2 regions of the Verrucosispora sp. WMMA2121 genome follow, and region 1 is predicted to be linked to the other one. Evidence: riboswitches for the same ligand, from Rfam matches in the RefSeq annotation. Region 1 holds a riboswitch; the other holds the start of a gene.
What was found. A riboswitch is a leader RNA that binds a small molecule or an ion and turns the genes downstream of it on or off. The one in region 1 is predicted to bind S-adenosylmethionine.
Positions count from the first base shown of each region.

Region 2: another riboswitch for S-adenosylmethionine. It lies ahead of thrC (threonine synthase); the one in region 1 lies ahead of O7605_RS25850 (GNAT family N-acetyltransferase).

Region 1 covers NZ_JAPZBH010000006.1:3,757,386-3,764,679, forward strand. The annotation lists gene O7605_RS25830 (diacylglycerol/lipid kinase family protein) at 1-931, shown strand, start outside; gene O7605_RS25835 (phosphotransferase family protein) at 1,085-1,831, opposite strand; gene O7605_RS25840 (GNAT family N-acetyltransferase) at 1,916-2,188, shown strand; gene O7605_RS25845 (arginase family protein) at 2,200-2,961, opposite strand; SAM riboswitch class IV at 3,026-3,142, shown strand; gene O7605_RS25850 (GNAT family N-acetyltransferase) at 3,152-3,832, shown strand; gene O7605_RS25855 (MFS transporter) at 3,842-5,113, opposite strand; gene O7605_RS25860 (hypothetical protein) at 5,190-5,669, opposite strand; gene O7605_RS25865 (hypothetical protein) at 5,770-6,096, opposite strand; gene O7605_RS25870 (M14 family metallopeptidase) at 6,424-7,294, shown strand, end outside.
Region 2 covers NZ_JAPZBH010000004.1:1,431,749-1,439,042, forward strand. The annotation lists gene O7605_RS07350 (GNAT family N-acetyltransferase) at 1-560, opposite strand, end outside; gene O7605_RS07355 (GNAT family N-acetyltransferase) at 613-1,632, opposite strand; gene thrC (threonine synthase) at 1,869-3,155, opposite strand; SAM riboswitch class I at 3,165-3,300, opposite strand; gene O7605_RS07365 (DoxX family protein) at 3,421-3,867, opposite strand; gene O7605_RS07370 (DUF4232 domain-containing protein) at 4,072-4,824, shown strand; gene O7605_RS07375 (ABC transporter permease) at 4,864-5,763, opposite strand; gene O7605_RS07380 (alpha/beta fold hydrolase) at 5,763-7,294, opposite strand, start outside.

The sequences.
Region 1 (7,294 bases):
CCGGCCTGCGCCCACCGTGGCGGTGGGCACCGTCGCGGTCGTGGCCCACCGGAAGAAGAACCTCGGTGGGGGCCTGGACGAGCTGCGCGCCGCCCTGGTCGGCGCGGGTGTCGAGCAGCTGCTCTGGTACGAGGTGCCCAAGAGCCGTAAGGCGCCGAAGAAGGTCCGCAAGGCGCTCGACAGGGGTGCCGAACTGGTCTTCGTCTGGGGCGGCGACGGCATGGTCCAACGGTGCGCCGACACCCTCGCCGGGTCTCGCGTACCGATGGCGATCCTGCCGGCCGGTACCGCCAATCTGTTCGCCACCAACCTGGGCGTTCCCGAGGATCTGCGCGAGGCGGTCCGGATCGGTCTGCACGGTCAGCGGCGTCGGCTCGACCTGGGCAAGCTCAACGGTGAGCACTTCGCGGTGATGGCCGGTGCCGGTTTCGACGGTGACCTCATCCGGGAGGCCGACCGGGAGATGAAGGGGCGTCTCGGCCGGCTCGCCTACGTGTGGACCGGGCTGCGTCACGTGCGTGGCGAGCTGACCCGGACCCGGATCACCGTCGACGGTGCCCTCTGGTTCGACGGTGAGGCCAGTTGCGTGCTGTTCGGCAACGTCGGCACCATCACCGGCGGCATCCCCGCCTTCGACGACGCCCGCCCTGACAGCGGTTCGCTGGAGATCGGGGTCTCCACCGCCAGCGGTGCCGTCGACTGGGCCCGTACCCTCGGCAAGATGGCCACCGGCCGCTCCGAGGATTCCAAGTTCGTGCGGATCACCCGGGGCCGCAAGGTCAAGGTCCGTTTCGCCGAGCCGAAGACGTACGAGCTGGACGGCGGCGCCCGCAGCACGGCCCGGAAACTGAAGGTACGCGCCGTGCCCGCCGCCCTGACCGTGTGCTGCCCGGATCGGGACGACGAGGAGGCGCCGGCCGCGCCACAGTGAGCCGGGATGGCAGGTCGCCCGACCCGACCCGCCAGCGGCAGGACCACGCTCGGGCGAACGTGGTCCCGGGGTCCGGTGCAGGTCGCCGATCCGGTCATGCGGGACGGGGCCCCGGTCGCCGTGCATCCCCGCCGATGTCGGGCCGGTGTCGCCTCACATCCGCGATCTGAGCACGTCGAACTCGCAGCCTGGCGCCGACGGGTCGAAGCCGTGTTCGATCAACCAGCGGGACGCCAGCAGGCTGCGCAGCGACCACCAGGCCCGAATCACGTCCCGGTCGACGTCGGTGCCGTAGCCGGCCAGGAGATCGTCGAGTCGTTCCTCGTGCCCGAGGGTCAGGATGGCCAGGTCGTACAGCGCGTCGCCGGGTGCCGCCTCGGACCAGTCGATCACGCCGGTGACCTCGTCGCCGTCGGTGAAGATGTGGGTGATCTGCAGGTCGCCGTGCATGAACACCGGCGTCCACGGCCGAATCGCGGCCTCGGCGATCTCGCGGTTGCGGTCGACCAGGTCAGCCGGCAGGGCGCCGCTGTCGACGAGCCAGGCGCATTCGCGTTCGAGTTCCGCGTCCAGGCCGACGAGCTTCCTGCCGGTCCACGGCGGTGGTGGCGTGTCGTGCAGCGTCCGGATCACCGCGCCCGCCGCGGCCCACGCCGCCGGTGACGCGGGCGAGGGCTCGCCGAGACGACCGAGTGCCCGGCCGGGCACTGCGGCGATCGCGAGGACGGGCGGCTTGCGCCACCGGACCTCCGGGGTCGGAACGGGCGCCAGCCGCATCGCCTCGACCTCGACATCGATGCGCGCCTGGTCACTGTCGACCTTCAGGAACACATCACCGACCCGCAGGGTCGCGCGCTCACTGTGGGCGACGACGACCGTGACCTCATCCACACCGGTCATTATCGGGGTCGATCGGCGATGTCGCTGCGGGCGTCTGGACAAAGCAGCCGTGGAGCAGAGACCGGATTTGCCGCTGTCACTACAGTGTCCGCTGCCGGACACCGGTCTCAGGGCGTCGGAACGACGATCATCCGGGCCGCCGAGGAACTCGCGTTGCGACGCGGCCACCACCGGATCGGGATGGGTGTCGGCGAGGACAACTCCCGGGCGGGTGCGCTCTACCTGCGACTCGGATACCAGGACACCGGCTGCCGCTACCTCGACCGGTACCACTACATCGACGAGCGAGGAACCCGACACGAGGTCGCCGACCGCTGTCTGTTCCTGGTCAAGGAGCTTCGCGACGTTCCCGGTTGAGGGACTGCGGCTCAGTGGGTGGCGAGAGCCGTCAGCCGGGACAGCAGCTCCTTACGGATGTCCCGCTGGCCCTCGTCCTCGGTCCGCGACCATGGGCATGCCACATCGAACGCCACCACCCGGTCGGTCGCGAACAGCCGTGCGCAGGCGGCCAAGACGGCATCCGCCGACGGGCCGTCCGGCGCCGGGTAACGCAGACCGGGCACCGCGCCCGAGTCGATGACATCCACGTCGACGTGCAGGACCAGCGGACCGGACGGCACGGTGTCCGCGGAAACCTCGGGGACCGGAATCCGGCGGGTCGCGCTGCCGGCCAGATACTCGATCTCGGCGGGATCCAGGTCGCGCGCGTCGACCAACACCGTGCGCTCCGCCGGCACCGGCCGCAACCCGATCACGTCGGCGTACCGCTCCGGATGCGCACCGTTCAGCAGCCGCAACGCGAGACCCCCCAGGTAGCCCGATGTGCTCGTCTGCAAGGTGTGCACGTCACCGTGGGCGTCAAACCAGACAACCGCCGGGTCGACTCCCGCTACCTGCACCCCGGCGACGGTGCCGCCGGCGACCAGGCAGTCGCCGGAGACCACCACCGGCACGCGGCCAGCCGCCACCACCGGCGACACTGCCGCCGCAGTAGCGGAGCACACCCCCGCCATGTGTCGCCAGACGTCCCCGTCGCGTACCTGCGACCGAACATCGATGTCCGCCGCCACCGAGATCTCACCGTCCAGCAGCCGCTCATCTTGGTGGTACGGCACCAGGATCGTGGTCACGCCGCATCCTTTCGTCGAGGTCCACAGTCATCATTCACGGCTTGGACTTGTTATGGTCCCTCCAGGTCATGAGCGCCAGCGCGAAGCCCCGGCTCGCTGGCCGGCAACCCTCCGTCTCGTGGGTGGGGTGCCCCGGGTGATGACCCGGCCCGCTGCACGAAGCATCGGGCAAGCCGCGAACGGAGAGAGCATGCCATTTCCTGTGACGTGTGCCGCTGGCGTTCTCGAAGGCGACCTCGTTCGGCTGGAGCCGCTGGGTCACCGGCACGCCGCCGACCTGGCAGCCGTAGCCGAGGAGGACAGAGCCTCGTACCGGTTCACCTGGGTGCCTACCGCGGCCGAGGTCGGGAACTACATCGATGCGCAGCTGGCCCGGGCGGCGCAGCGGACGCTGTTGCCGTACGCGCAGGTGGCGAAGGCGAGTGGCCACGCCGTCGGTGCGACGGCCTACTGGGATCCCCGGCTCCTGCCAGATCGCGACGTGCTTTACGCGGTGGAGGTGGGTTTCACCTGGCTGGCGGCGTCGGCGCAGCGGACGGGACTGAACACGGAGGCGAAGTTCCTGCTTTTCGCCAACGCGTTCGAGGTGTGGAAAGTGGCCCGGGTCGACCTGAAGACGGATGCCCGCAACACGGTCTCCCGCATGGCAATCGAGCGTACGGGTGCGCGGTTCGAGGGTGTCCTACGACGCTGGTCGCGGTCTTGGGCGCCGGGCGAGGCGGGGCTGCTCCGAGACTCTGCCATGTACTCGATCATTGATTCGGAGTGGCCGGCCTGCCGGACAGCGCTACAGGCGCGGCTCGGGAGCCGGGAATGCAGGACGCGAGCATGCCCGCCCCCACCCAGCGGGGCCGTGCGGCCGACCGAGTGATGGTCGAGGTCAGCGGCTCGGCTGCCGAGTTCGGGTGTTTGGCACCCTTCTCTCATTGACGGCGTCCGGCATTCCCGCTCCCGACGTCAGCGCCGTCGCCCGGCCGACATGGGGGGAGCGGCGCGACGATGTCCGCTCGCGCCGACGTCGCCAGGTCAGCGCGCAAGCGGTGAGGCAGCCGGCGGCGGCGAGGACCAGCGGTGGCCGGGGGCCGAGCAGCACGGCGGCCGCGCCGAGCGGCGTCGTCGCCGCGATCGGCCCGAACATGACCGTGTTGGCGGTGGCGGCGACCCGGCCGAGCAGCGCGTCGGGGCTGTGGGTCTGGACGGCGGTGATCGCCGCGACGAGCGCCCACGGCAACCCCAGACCGGTCACCACCGACGCGGCGACGACCGCTGGCCACCAGGGCAGGCATCTGCCCAGGCAGCTGACGGCGAAGAGTCCGGCCTCGGCCAGGGCCACCGCTGTCGGGCCGAACCAGGTGATCATCCGGCCGACCACCAGTCCACCGGCGACCGAGCCGGCGCCCTGGGCGCTGAGTAGTACACCCAGGAACGTCGCCGGCAGGCCGAGCGTGTCGGTGACGACGGCGTAGCCGGCGGCGGTGGTGAACCCGGACATGCCGATGGCGACCGCGGCGAGCGTCACCGGTTGTCGGATCGACACCGCGCCGAACAGGACGGTCAGCCCGACTCGGACTCCCCGGTCCGGGATCGCGACCGGCGGCGGCGTGCGGGTCAGGCGCAGCGCCGCGTAGCCGGCTGCGGCGAGGGCCGGCAGCACGGCGGCCAGCAGGGCGACCAGCTGGCCGCCGTGCCAGGTGTACAGGCCGGCACCGGCCAGCGGGGCGACCAGCTTGACGCCTTCCTGGGCGCTGGAGCGCCACCCGTTGACCCGTCCGAGGTGGACACCCGACAGGGCCGCCGGCAACAGGGCGCTCTCGCCCGCGTCGATCAGGACGTACGCGATGCCGTAGACCGTGGCCACGCAGAACAGCAGCCACACCTGGCCGGGACCACGCACCGCCAGCAGGGTGGGCAGGGTGGCGGTGAGAGTCAGGTTGGCCGCGACGACGACCGGGCGTCGGGGCAGCCGGTCGACGACAGCGCCGAGCCACGGGCCGGCGAGGGTGGGCGCGTAGGCGCAGAGGCCGGCGAGCGCGGCCAGGCCGGGGGAGTCGGTGAGGTCGAGAATCCAGATGCCGGTGACCAGGGCCATCGCGCTGCCGCCGAGGCCGGACAGCAGCGACACCGCCACGAAGAGGATCGCGTTGCGCCGCATGGGCCCTCCGGAACGAGTCAGGGGAGCTCACAGCGTCCATTCTTGAGTTACTTCGAGGCAAGACTCTGGGCAGATGTCAACGCTGCGTTGACAGCGCCTCGGCGAGGTGGCGGGCGACGGCGCGTATCGGGGCGGGTAGTTCGGGATCGTTGGCCGGTAGGTCGGCGCGGATCCGGGTGGCCAGGTCGTACAGGCCGCCGGGCTCGGCCTCCAGGGCGAGCATCGTGGTACGGCGGGTCAACGCGGCCCGGTCGAAGCGGGCATCCCAGCGACGGTCGGCGTCGATCCAACGTCGCAGCTCGATGAGGAGGCCGCGTAACGCGGCGACCTCGGCCGGCCAGCCCCGGTCCGCCACCGCTCGACGGGCCGCACGCGCGGCGGCCAGGCGTTGGCGGCGCTGCTCGGCGGCCTGCCGGCTGGCCAGGCCGAGGGCCTCGGCCACCTGGGCCCAGGTCGCACCGGCCAGCCGGGCACGGTCGATGAGATCGAGTTCGGTCTCGTCGAGTCGGTTCCGGGCGGCCCCGACGCCGGCCAGTTGATCGAGCGGGTCAACCATGCGTCAACGCTACATTGACAGCAACCCAATCCTGTCCGTCGGCCGCCGGAGGTGCTGGCCTTCGGCGACATGCCCAACGATGTGCTGGGCGGTCGGTCGCTCAGGCGGCTGCGGACTCGTGGCGGGACCGCTCCGTCGACCAGGCCGGCCGGGCAGCCGGGGCGGCCCAGGTGCTTTCCTGTGGGGCAGCGGATGCCGACGTCTCGTCGGTTGTGCCGCCCTGGGCGAGGTTCAGTGCCCGCTGGGCCTGCTGCCACGGCTCGCACGGCCAGTTCTGGCCGGCGCACAGCAGGTGGGTGCAGCCACCGTCCTCGCCCGGTGCGTGCGCGTCGGCGACGTCCAGGGCGAGCCGCCACAGCAACGGGTCGGTTACCCCGGCCGGACGGTCGGCGGTGTGGTGGTGCCGGTCGGTGGCGTTCTCGGACACGCGTGATCCCCCTCGTTGTCGAGCCTCACGCTCTTGATCTCCAGTCTGCACGCAGGTCAAACACGAGTTCCGGGACCGTCGGGGGAGGTGGGCGCGGTCACCGGGGGCGGGGCCGCCGACGATTGACAGATCCCTATCTGCGGGCGAAGGATGTCGGCATCTCGATCACTCCTACGACCCGGATGCGCGACGCTGCGTAATCGGCGATGCGGGCAGCGTCGACCGCCGAGCGCGCCGTCGTGGCCGTCCGCAGGGTGGGCGGCTGCGCGGATCCGCGCTGAACCCGCTGCCTCCGCGCCGCGCGCCGAGAAGAGGGGCGACCGCCTCATGTCCAAGGTCCGTACGGGCTCGCGCTGGCGACCCCAGCTGCCCGCCGCCACCGCACTGGCCGCCTTCGCGGCCGTCCTGCTGCTGGTCAACCCCGCCGCGGCGATCGCGCCACAGACCGCCGCGCCGGTGACCGCGCCCGCCGACCTCGGCCGGCTCGCCGACGAGCGGGCCAGCGTAGTCGAGGTGATCCTGGCCGACACCGCCGAACTGGACGCCCTGGTGGCCACCGGCGTCGACCTCGACCACCATGTCACCCACACCGGGGACGGCATCGTCGTGCACGCCGTGGTGACCGGCAACGAGGTCGCCACGCTGACCCGGGCCGGCTTCACCTTCGGCACGGTGCTGCACACCCCGCAGGACGCGGCGCAGCGGGTGGCCGAGCGGGAGGCGACCATCGCCGCCCACCTGGCCGAGAACCGGGAGTACGCGGCCGCGGCCGACTTCTCGGCCCGGTCCACGGTCGCCGACGTCAGGATCATCCGGGCGGACTACTACACCTCCGGCGACACGCAGGTGCTCTCGGTCGAGGCGAAGTGGGCGCAGGGACAGGCCGACGCCAGCCCGTTGACCGTCGAGCGGGACAGCGGGCCGGGCACCGAGATCGGTTCCGGCGGCACCCAGACCATCTCCCGGTTCGTCGACGCCGGTGTCTACCTCTACCACCGGGGCGCGGCGCAGGTGACCAGCCGTCCGGCGTACGTGCGGATCACCAGCCCGAGCGGTGACGTGGCGGTGGCCAAGGTCAACGAGTGGCTGCCGATCCCGCCGAAGGACCCCGAGGGGCCGGGCTACATGAAGGACTTCGTGGCCAGCTACCTGACCCCCACCGAGCTGTACGACCGGATCAAGGCCCTGGCCGCGCAGT
Region 2 (7,294 bases), on a different contig from region 1:
CCTCGCCAGGCCACCGTCCGGTAGCCGGCGGCGCGGGCGCGGGCAGAATCGTGCAGCGCGGCCAGGGCCGCCTGGTCGAGCCGCGTGGTGTCCAGCCGACGCCGTACCTCGGCCAGCGCGGCCTGCGCTCCGGCCGCCGCCGCGAAGGCCGCACCGGGCGCCGCCCGCTCCGGTCCGCCGGGCAGTGGCCCCGGGGTCTCACCGATCAATCGCTGCCGGCCGTGCTCGGCGGCCACCTTCCGGGCGTACGCCAGCAGCGCCCGCCCCACCCCCTGCCGCCGCCGCGCCGGGTCCACCGTCAGCTCGACGGTGGCGATGCCGGTGTTCTCCAATTGCGGCAGCCGCATCCGCAGGTGGCCGGCCACCTCGCCGTCCCGCCGGGCCAGCGCCTGGTGGATCACGTTGCCGTGCGGCGGATGGGCGACCAGGAGCCCGAACTCGGCCCGGTCCCCCACCGGCAGGTCGGGCAGGTCGACGGCCTGCGCCGCCGCGACGACGCGGTGCGCCGCGTCGAGCGCGGCCGCGTCGGTGGAGTCGTACGGCGTGACGGTGACGGCCATGGCGCGAGCCTGCCCGCCGGCCGGCGGGCACCGCCACCGGATTTCCCGCCGGTCACACGTCGAGTTGCCAGTTGCTCCACCGGTCCCGCACCCGGAACCCGAGCTGTTCGTTGATGGTGATCATGTGGTCGTTGCTGGCCGCGTTGAACGTGTCGATGACCCGCACGGCGGGCTCGTGAGCAAGGAGGTGCCGCAGATTTTCGATCTTGGACAGCAGGCCGAGCCGATGGCCCCGGTGCTCCGGGTCGACGATGGTGATCTGCTGGAACGAGTGCCAGTCCGCGGACGCCCCGACGTCCAGCATCGTCCACGCGACCAGTCGACCGGACGCCTCGTGGCGCAGGCCGACGTGGTAGCGCCGCCGGCCGCGCGCATCCAGCGCCGACTCGGTGCCGCGTAGCCGCTCGGCGTCGACCCGCTCCGGCTCCCAGGCCAGGTCGCCCATTGGCGCGTCGGCCAGCAGCCGTCCGTCGAGGTACGCCACGTCGGCCGCCAGGTCGTCGGGAGTACGCCCGCGCCAGCGCAACACCGCGTAGCCGGCCGCCCGAATCCGGGCGTCGGCCAGCAGCGTGTCCAGCCGCGCCTGGTCCAGGTCGGCGACGGTCAGGCGCCGCCGGACGTCGGTCAGGGCGTCGACCGCGCCGAAGGCCGCAGCGAACGCGTTACCCGGCGACCGGCGACCGGGCTCGCCGGCAACCTCCGCCCGGCTCATCGCACTCACCCGTTTACGCCCGCGCTCGCGCAGCAGGCCGAGCCCGTGTTCGGCCAACGCTCGGCCCACGCCCCGGCGACGTAGCGCCGGATGCACGATCAGCTCAGCGGAGGCGTTCTCGGTGTTGTCCAGCTGCGGCAGGTCCAGCCGGAGAAAACCGGCCGGCGTACCGTCGATCCGCGCCAGCAGCATGATGGTCTCGCAGCCCGGCATCGGATGGCGGAGCAGGGCGGTGAATCGTCGCCGGCACATGGGTGGGAAGTCCGGCTCATCGGCGGCCACCTGTGCGGCACCGATCTGGTACGCCTGCTCGACGGCCGCCTCGTCGGCGGCCTCGACCGAGGTGATGGTGATGGTCATGCCGGCAGACTGCGCCAGCGACAGACGAGCGGGCCAGCGAATTTCGCTGGCCCGCTCGGAACGTTGGTCGGGAGGGACGATCGCACAACGCCTCCGGCGCTGGGTCGTAAAGACTGAAAGTCTACGGCGAAGCGCCCTCCCGCACGGAGCATCTTGCGCCGTCCGTTTGCGGTCGTCAAGTCCCTGGCGGCGTGTTTCGCTCACTCCCTGCGAAATGCCGCTCACTCATCCGTTCGTCAGCTCAACAGGCCCGCGTCCCGGGCGGCCCGCAACGAAGGCTTGATCCGGTGGGTGGGACCGACCTCACCGGCGACCGCGTCGAGGGTCTTCAGCCCCTCGCCGGTGTTGAACACGACCGTCTCGGCGGTCGGGTCCAGCCGGCCCGACTCGACGAGCTTGCGCAGCACCGCCACGGTCACCCCGCCGGCCGTCTCGGCGAAGACCCCGGTGGTGCGCGCCAGCAGGCGTACCGCCGCCCGGATCTCGTCGTCGTCGGCGTGGTCCATCCAGCCACCGGTGCGGCGCACCGCCTCCAGGGCGTACAGCCCGGCCGCCGGGTCGCCGATGTTCAGCGACTTGGCGATCCCGGTCGGCTTGACCGGGGTGATGGTGTCGGTGCCCGCGTGCAGTGCGGTGGCGATCGGGTTGCAGCCGGCCGACTGCGCGCCGAAGACCTTCCAGCCGCCGGCCGGGGCCTCGACCAGCCCGATCTCGACCAGCTCACTGAACGCCTTGTCGATTTTGGTGAGCAGCTCACCGGAGGCCATCGGGATGACCACCTGGGCGGGGATCCGCCAACCGAGTTGCTCGGCCACCTCGTAGCCGAGCGTCTTGGACCCCTCCGCGTAGTACGGCCGCACGTTGACGTTGACGAAGGCGGTGTCCTCGAACTCGTCGGTCTCGACCAGCTCACCGCAGAGCCGGTTCACGTCGTCGTACGACCCGTCGATGGCGACGAGGTCACCGCCGTAGACGGCGGTCGTGACGACCTTGCCCTGCTCCAGGTCGCCCGGGATGAAGACCACGGACGGCGTACCCACCCGGGCGGCGTGCGCGGCGACGGAGTTGGCCAGGTTGCCGGTGGAGGCGCAGGCGAACCGGGAGAAGCCAAGCGCGCGGGCGGCGGTGAGCGCCACCGAGACCACCCGGTCCTTGAACGAGTGGGTGGGATTGGCGCTGTCGTCCTTGACCCACAGTGCAGCGGTGATGCCCAACTCGGCGGCGAGCCGGTCGGCGGCCACCAGCGGGGTGAACCCGGGGTCCAGGGTGACCCTGGTGGCCGGGTCCTGGCCGGCGGGCAGCAGGGCGGCGTACCGCCAGAGGTTGCGGGGCCCGGCCTCGATCTGCTCGCGGGTGACGGTGGCGAGGACGGCCGGATCGTAGTCGACCTCCAGCGGGCCGAAACACTCGTAACAGGCGTGCTGGGCGGCGAGCGGGTAGCGGGCCGAACAGGCCCGGCAGACCAGGGCACGAGCGGGGCTGGCGGCGGTGTCGATGCCGGACGGGGCGAGCGTCGACGTCATGTCGAAGTCCTCTCATCTTTCCCCGCATCGCACCCTGCGGCGGGGACGGAATTGGCACCTGCCCCGCCGGACGCTCACCGGTGAGCGCGCGAGGTGGTTGCCGGGGCGTCGTCGGGCCGTATCCCTCAGCCCCTCTGGATGAGGTATGCAGTTGTGTCGCCGAGTCTAGGCAATCCGGACGCGGCCGTCGCCTGTCAATCCCAGCCTGTGAGCGAAACCTCAGCGGCGCCGTTGCCGCACCCTCCGGCGCCGCTGAGCCTCGCCGTCAGGCCGGCACGGACCGCGGTTCAGCCTGATCCACGGCCACCGTCGCCGCCTCCCGGCGCCACAGGTTGTCCACCGCCCAGGTGCCCGGGCCGAGCACCGCCACCAGGAAGAACGCCCAGCAGAAGAGGACGGACAGTTCGCCGTTGTTCCGCAGCGGCAGCAGCGCATCGGGCTGGTGGACCACGAAGTACGCGTAGGCCATCGAGCCCGATGCCAGCAGGGCCGCCGGCCGGGTGAACAGGCCGAGGAGCACGAGGGCGCCGCAGACCAGCTGGATCACCGCGGCGTACCAGCCCGGCCACTGGCCGAGCGGCACCGCCTCGCCGCTACCCCGGTTGCCGCCGAAGACGCCGAAGACCGATGACATGCCGTGAATGAGGAACAACAACCCGATGACGATGCGGAACAGGGACAGGGCCGGCCCGCCGAACCGGTCAGTGCGCATTGGTACCTCCTACGAATGGGGTGGTGGTACCAGCATGCGGACTTGATAGATAGTTGTCGATGCAATCTCTCTTGGTGGGAACGCTCCCAAAATCAGTCTAGCGGCCGAAACTTTCGGCGAGCAGCACCACGAGGAATTCCTTACCGCCCGCTTACGCGAGGGGCGGGACCACCGGCCGCCGCTGCCGGGTGCGACGATGCTCCGATGCCACGCACAACGGTCCGCGGGTCGGCTCCCGGTGGTCGTCGGCTCAGCATCGTGCCGATCTCGATCGCGGCGGCGTTCGGCCTGCTTGCCGGGTGTGCACCGGCCGGCGACATCGTGGCGGCGCCACCCGGTCCGGTCCCGGGCTCCAGTGGGCCGGACGCCAATAGCTCCGGCACCACGCCGCCCAGCGACGGCGGTCTCGACCGCCTGCCCGCCCGCGACGGCGATCTCGGGGGGAGCACCGCCCCGACGTCCGAATGCCCCGACTCCGGCGTCCGGATCACCTACCGCGGCGTCAGCGCCGCGATGGGGCTACGGGCGATGGGCCTGGAACTGGTCAACTGCGGCGACCGCACCTACCGGCTGCGTGGGTATCCGGAGCCGAGCCTGCGGGACGCCGACGGCAAGGTCATCCCGGTCAGGGTGATCCGGGGCGCGAAAGGGATCACCTCCGGCTTCGACGATCCACCCCGGTCGTTGGTGCTGGCCCCCGGTGAGGCGGCCGGCGCCGCCCTGCTCTGGCGCAACCTGGTCGACAACCCGACCGTGGTGGCGACGAACGCCGAGCACCTCGAGGTCGCCCCGCTGCGCGGCCGACCCGCCCAACAGGTCGTCATGGAGGGGCGGATCGACCTGGGCAACACCGACCGGGTCGGGGTCAGCGCCTGGCGGAAGCGGACGCGGAGCACGCCGGACCCGACGCCGTCGACCCCGAACCCGCCACCCACCACACCGGTCCCGCTGCTCTGAGCTGTCCCGGCTGTGGCCGAGCGGTCGCGGGCAGCGCGCTCAGCTGGTGATGTCCTTGCGGGTGAAGCGCCAGAAGGCCAGACCCCAGAACACGGTGGCATAGCAGATCGCCGAGACCGTGCCCCGCACGATGTCGTCGGTCTGCACGGGCGTGGAGAGCAGCCCCAACCACGCGGTGCTGTAGTGCGTCGGCAGGAACGACCGGATGACGCCGAGCGCGGTGATCTGGTCCAGGATGCTGGAGAGGATCCACAGCAGCACCGCACCACCGACCGCGCCCAGCGCCGCGTCGGTGGTCACCGACAGCAGGAACGCCAGCCCCGCGACCACCAGCAGGACGATCGCCAGGTAGCCGAGCACCGCGAGCAGCCGCAGCAGCCCCTCGCCCGGCTCCAGTTGGGCGGCGACCGTGCTGCGCAGCGGCGACCAGCCGTAGCGCAGGGTGCCGATGGCCAGTGCCGTGCCGGCGAGCAGCACCAGCGCCAGCGCCGAGTACGCGAGCGCGACCAGCAGCTTCACCGTGAGCAGCCGGGCCCGGGGCACCGGAATCGCCAGCAGATAGCGCAGGCTGCCCCAGCTCGCCTCGCTCGCCACCGTGTCACCGCAGAACAACGCGACCACCACGACCAGCAGGAACGAGGCCGACACGAAGATGGTGAAGAGGGTGAAGTTCAGCCCGCCGGAGGTGGCGAGATCGATCAGGCTGCCGAACTCTCCGCCGCCGTTGTCGTCGTCGTTCGAGTCGAACTGGAACGCGATCAGGATGATCAGTGGCAACAGCACCATGAAGCCCAGCGCCAACTGGGTACGCCGGCGCGACGCCTGCCGGCGGAACTCCGCGCCGAACGGCAGCGTCCGGGCGGGCCGGTAACCGGCCGCCGCACCCGAGGCGGCAACGGTCGTCGTGTCCCGCGTCGGCTCGACAGTCGATCCCGCCATCACCGGTCCCCGCTTCCCCGAGAGTTCTCGCCCACCAGGGCGAGGAAGGCATCCTCCAGGCGACGCCGGGGCACCACCCGGTCCACCGCGATCCCGGCCCGGACCAGCTCCGCGACCACCTCGCTGCGGGCGGTGCCGTTGGTGTCGACCACCAACTGCCCGTCGGCGTCGTCGAGGATCCGTACGCCACCGAGGCCGTCGAGTACGGTCCGGGCCGCGCTCGGGTCACTCACCTCGAACAGCACGCTCGGCGAGTCGCCGACGATCTCCTCGACCGGGCCGGAGGCCACGATCCGGCCCTTGTTCACCACCACCGCGTGGGTGCAGGTCTGCTCCACCTCGGCGAGCAGGTGGCTGGAGACCAGCACCGCCCGGCCGTCGGTGGCGTAGCGCTGGAGCACCCGGCGCATCTCGGCGATCTGCGGTGGGTCCAGCCCGTCCGTCGGTTCGTCGAGCACCAGCAGTTCCGGCAGCCCGAGCATGGCCTGGGCGATGGCGAGGCGCTGCCGCATGCCGTGGCTGTACTTGCGCACCCGCCGGTGCACCGAGGAGCCCAGGCCGGCGATCTCCAGGGCCTGTTCGAAGTGGGCGTCGGTCTCCGGCCGGCCGGTCGCCCGCCAGTACGCCCTCAGGTTCTCCAGGCCGGACAGGTGCGGCAGGAACCCCGGCCCTTCCACCAGCGCACCGATCCGCGACAACACGGGCGAGCCGGGCACCAGCCGGTGCCCGAAGACGTAGATCTCACCCGCGGTCGGCTGGGTCAGCCCCATCAGCACCCGCAGCGTGGTCGTCTTGCCGGCACCGTTGGGTCCGAGCAGGCCGACCACCTGACCGGGGTGCACCTCGAAGTCCACCTCGGAGACCGCGACGAAGCCGTCGGCGTACTCCTTGCGCAGCCGGCGTACCGCCAACGGGGTGTCCGCGTACTCCGGGTGCACCGAGGTGTCCTGACGGCGGTGCCGGCGGCGTAGCACGGCCACGAGCACGACGAGCCCGACCACGATCGCGGTGAGCAGCCCGACCAGGATCCAGCGCCAGATCGCCGCCTCGGTGGGGATCGGGTCGGCGTCGACCGTCGGCAGGCTGACCGGGGTGTCGCCGAGCGCGACCGCGTGGACGGCCGGCTCGATCGGGGTCGTGTAGGCCTGGTCCGAGGTGGCCACCACCAGCCGGAGCCGGTGACCGGCCGCCACCCGGTGCACGATCGCGGGCAGGGTCACGGTGACCGGCGTGGCGGCATCGACGCTCGCCGGCAGGCCGGTGAGCCGGATCGGCGCGATCAGCCCGCTGGGCAGGGTGGCCGCCCCTTCCGGGTCGACCACGTAGAGCTTGGCGAAGAGAACGGCCTCGCCGCTGCTCGACGCGGCGCGCAGCGACACGGTCGGCGCACCGACGATGTCGACCGCCTCGGTCAGCGGCTCGGACTCGAACCGGGCGTGCTGCCCGGGTATGTCGCCGGCCACCCCGCTGAGCAGCGAGCTCAACGAGCCGGCGAACGGCACCGAGGAGATCGCGGCGGGGTTGCCGCGGG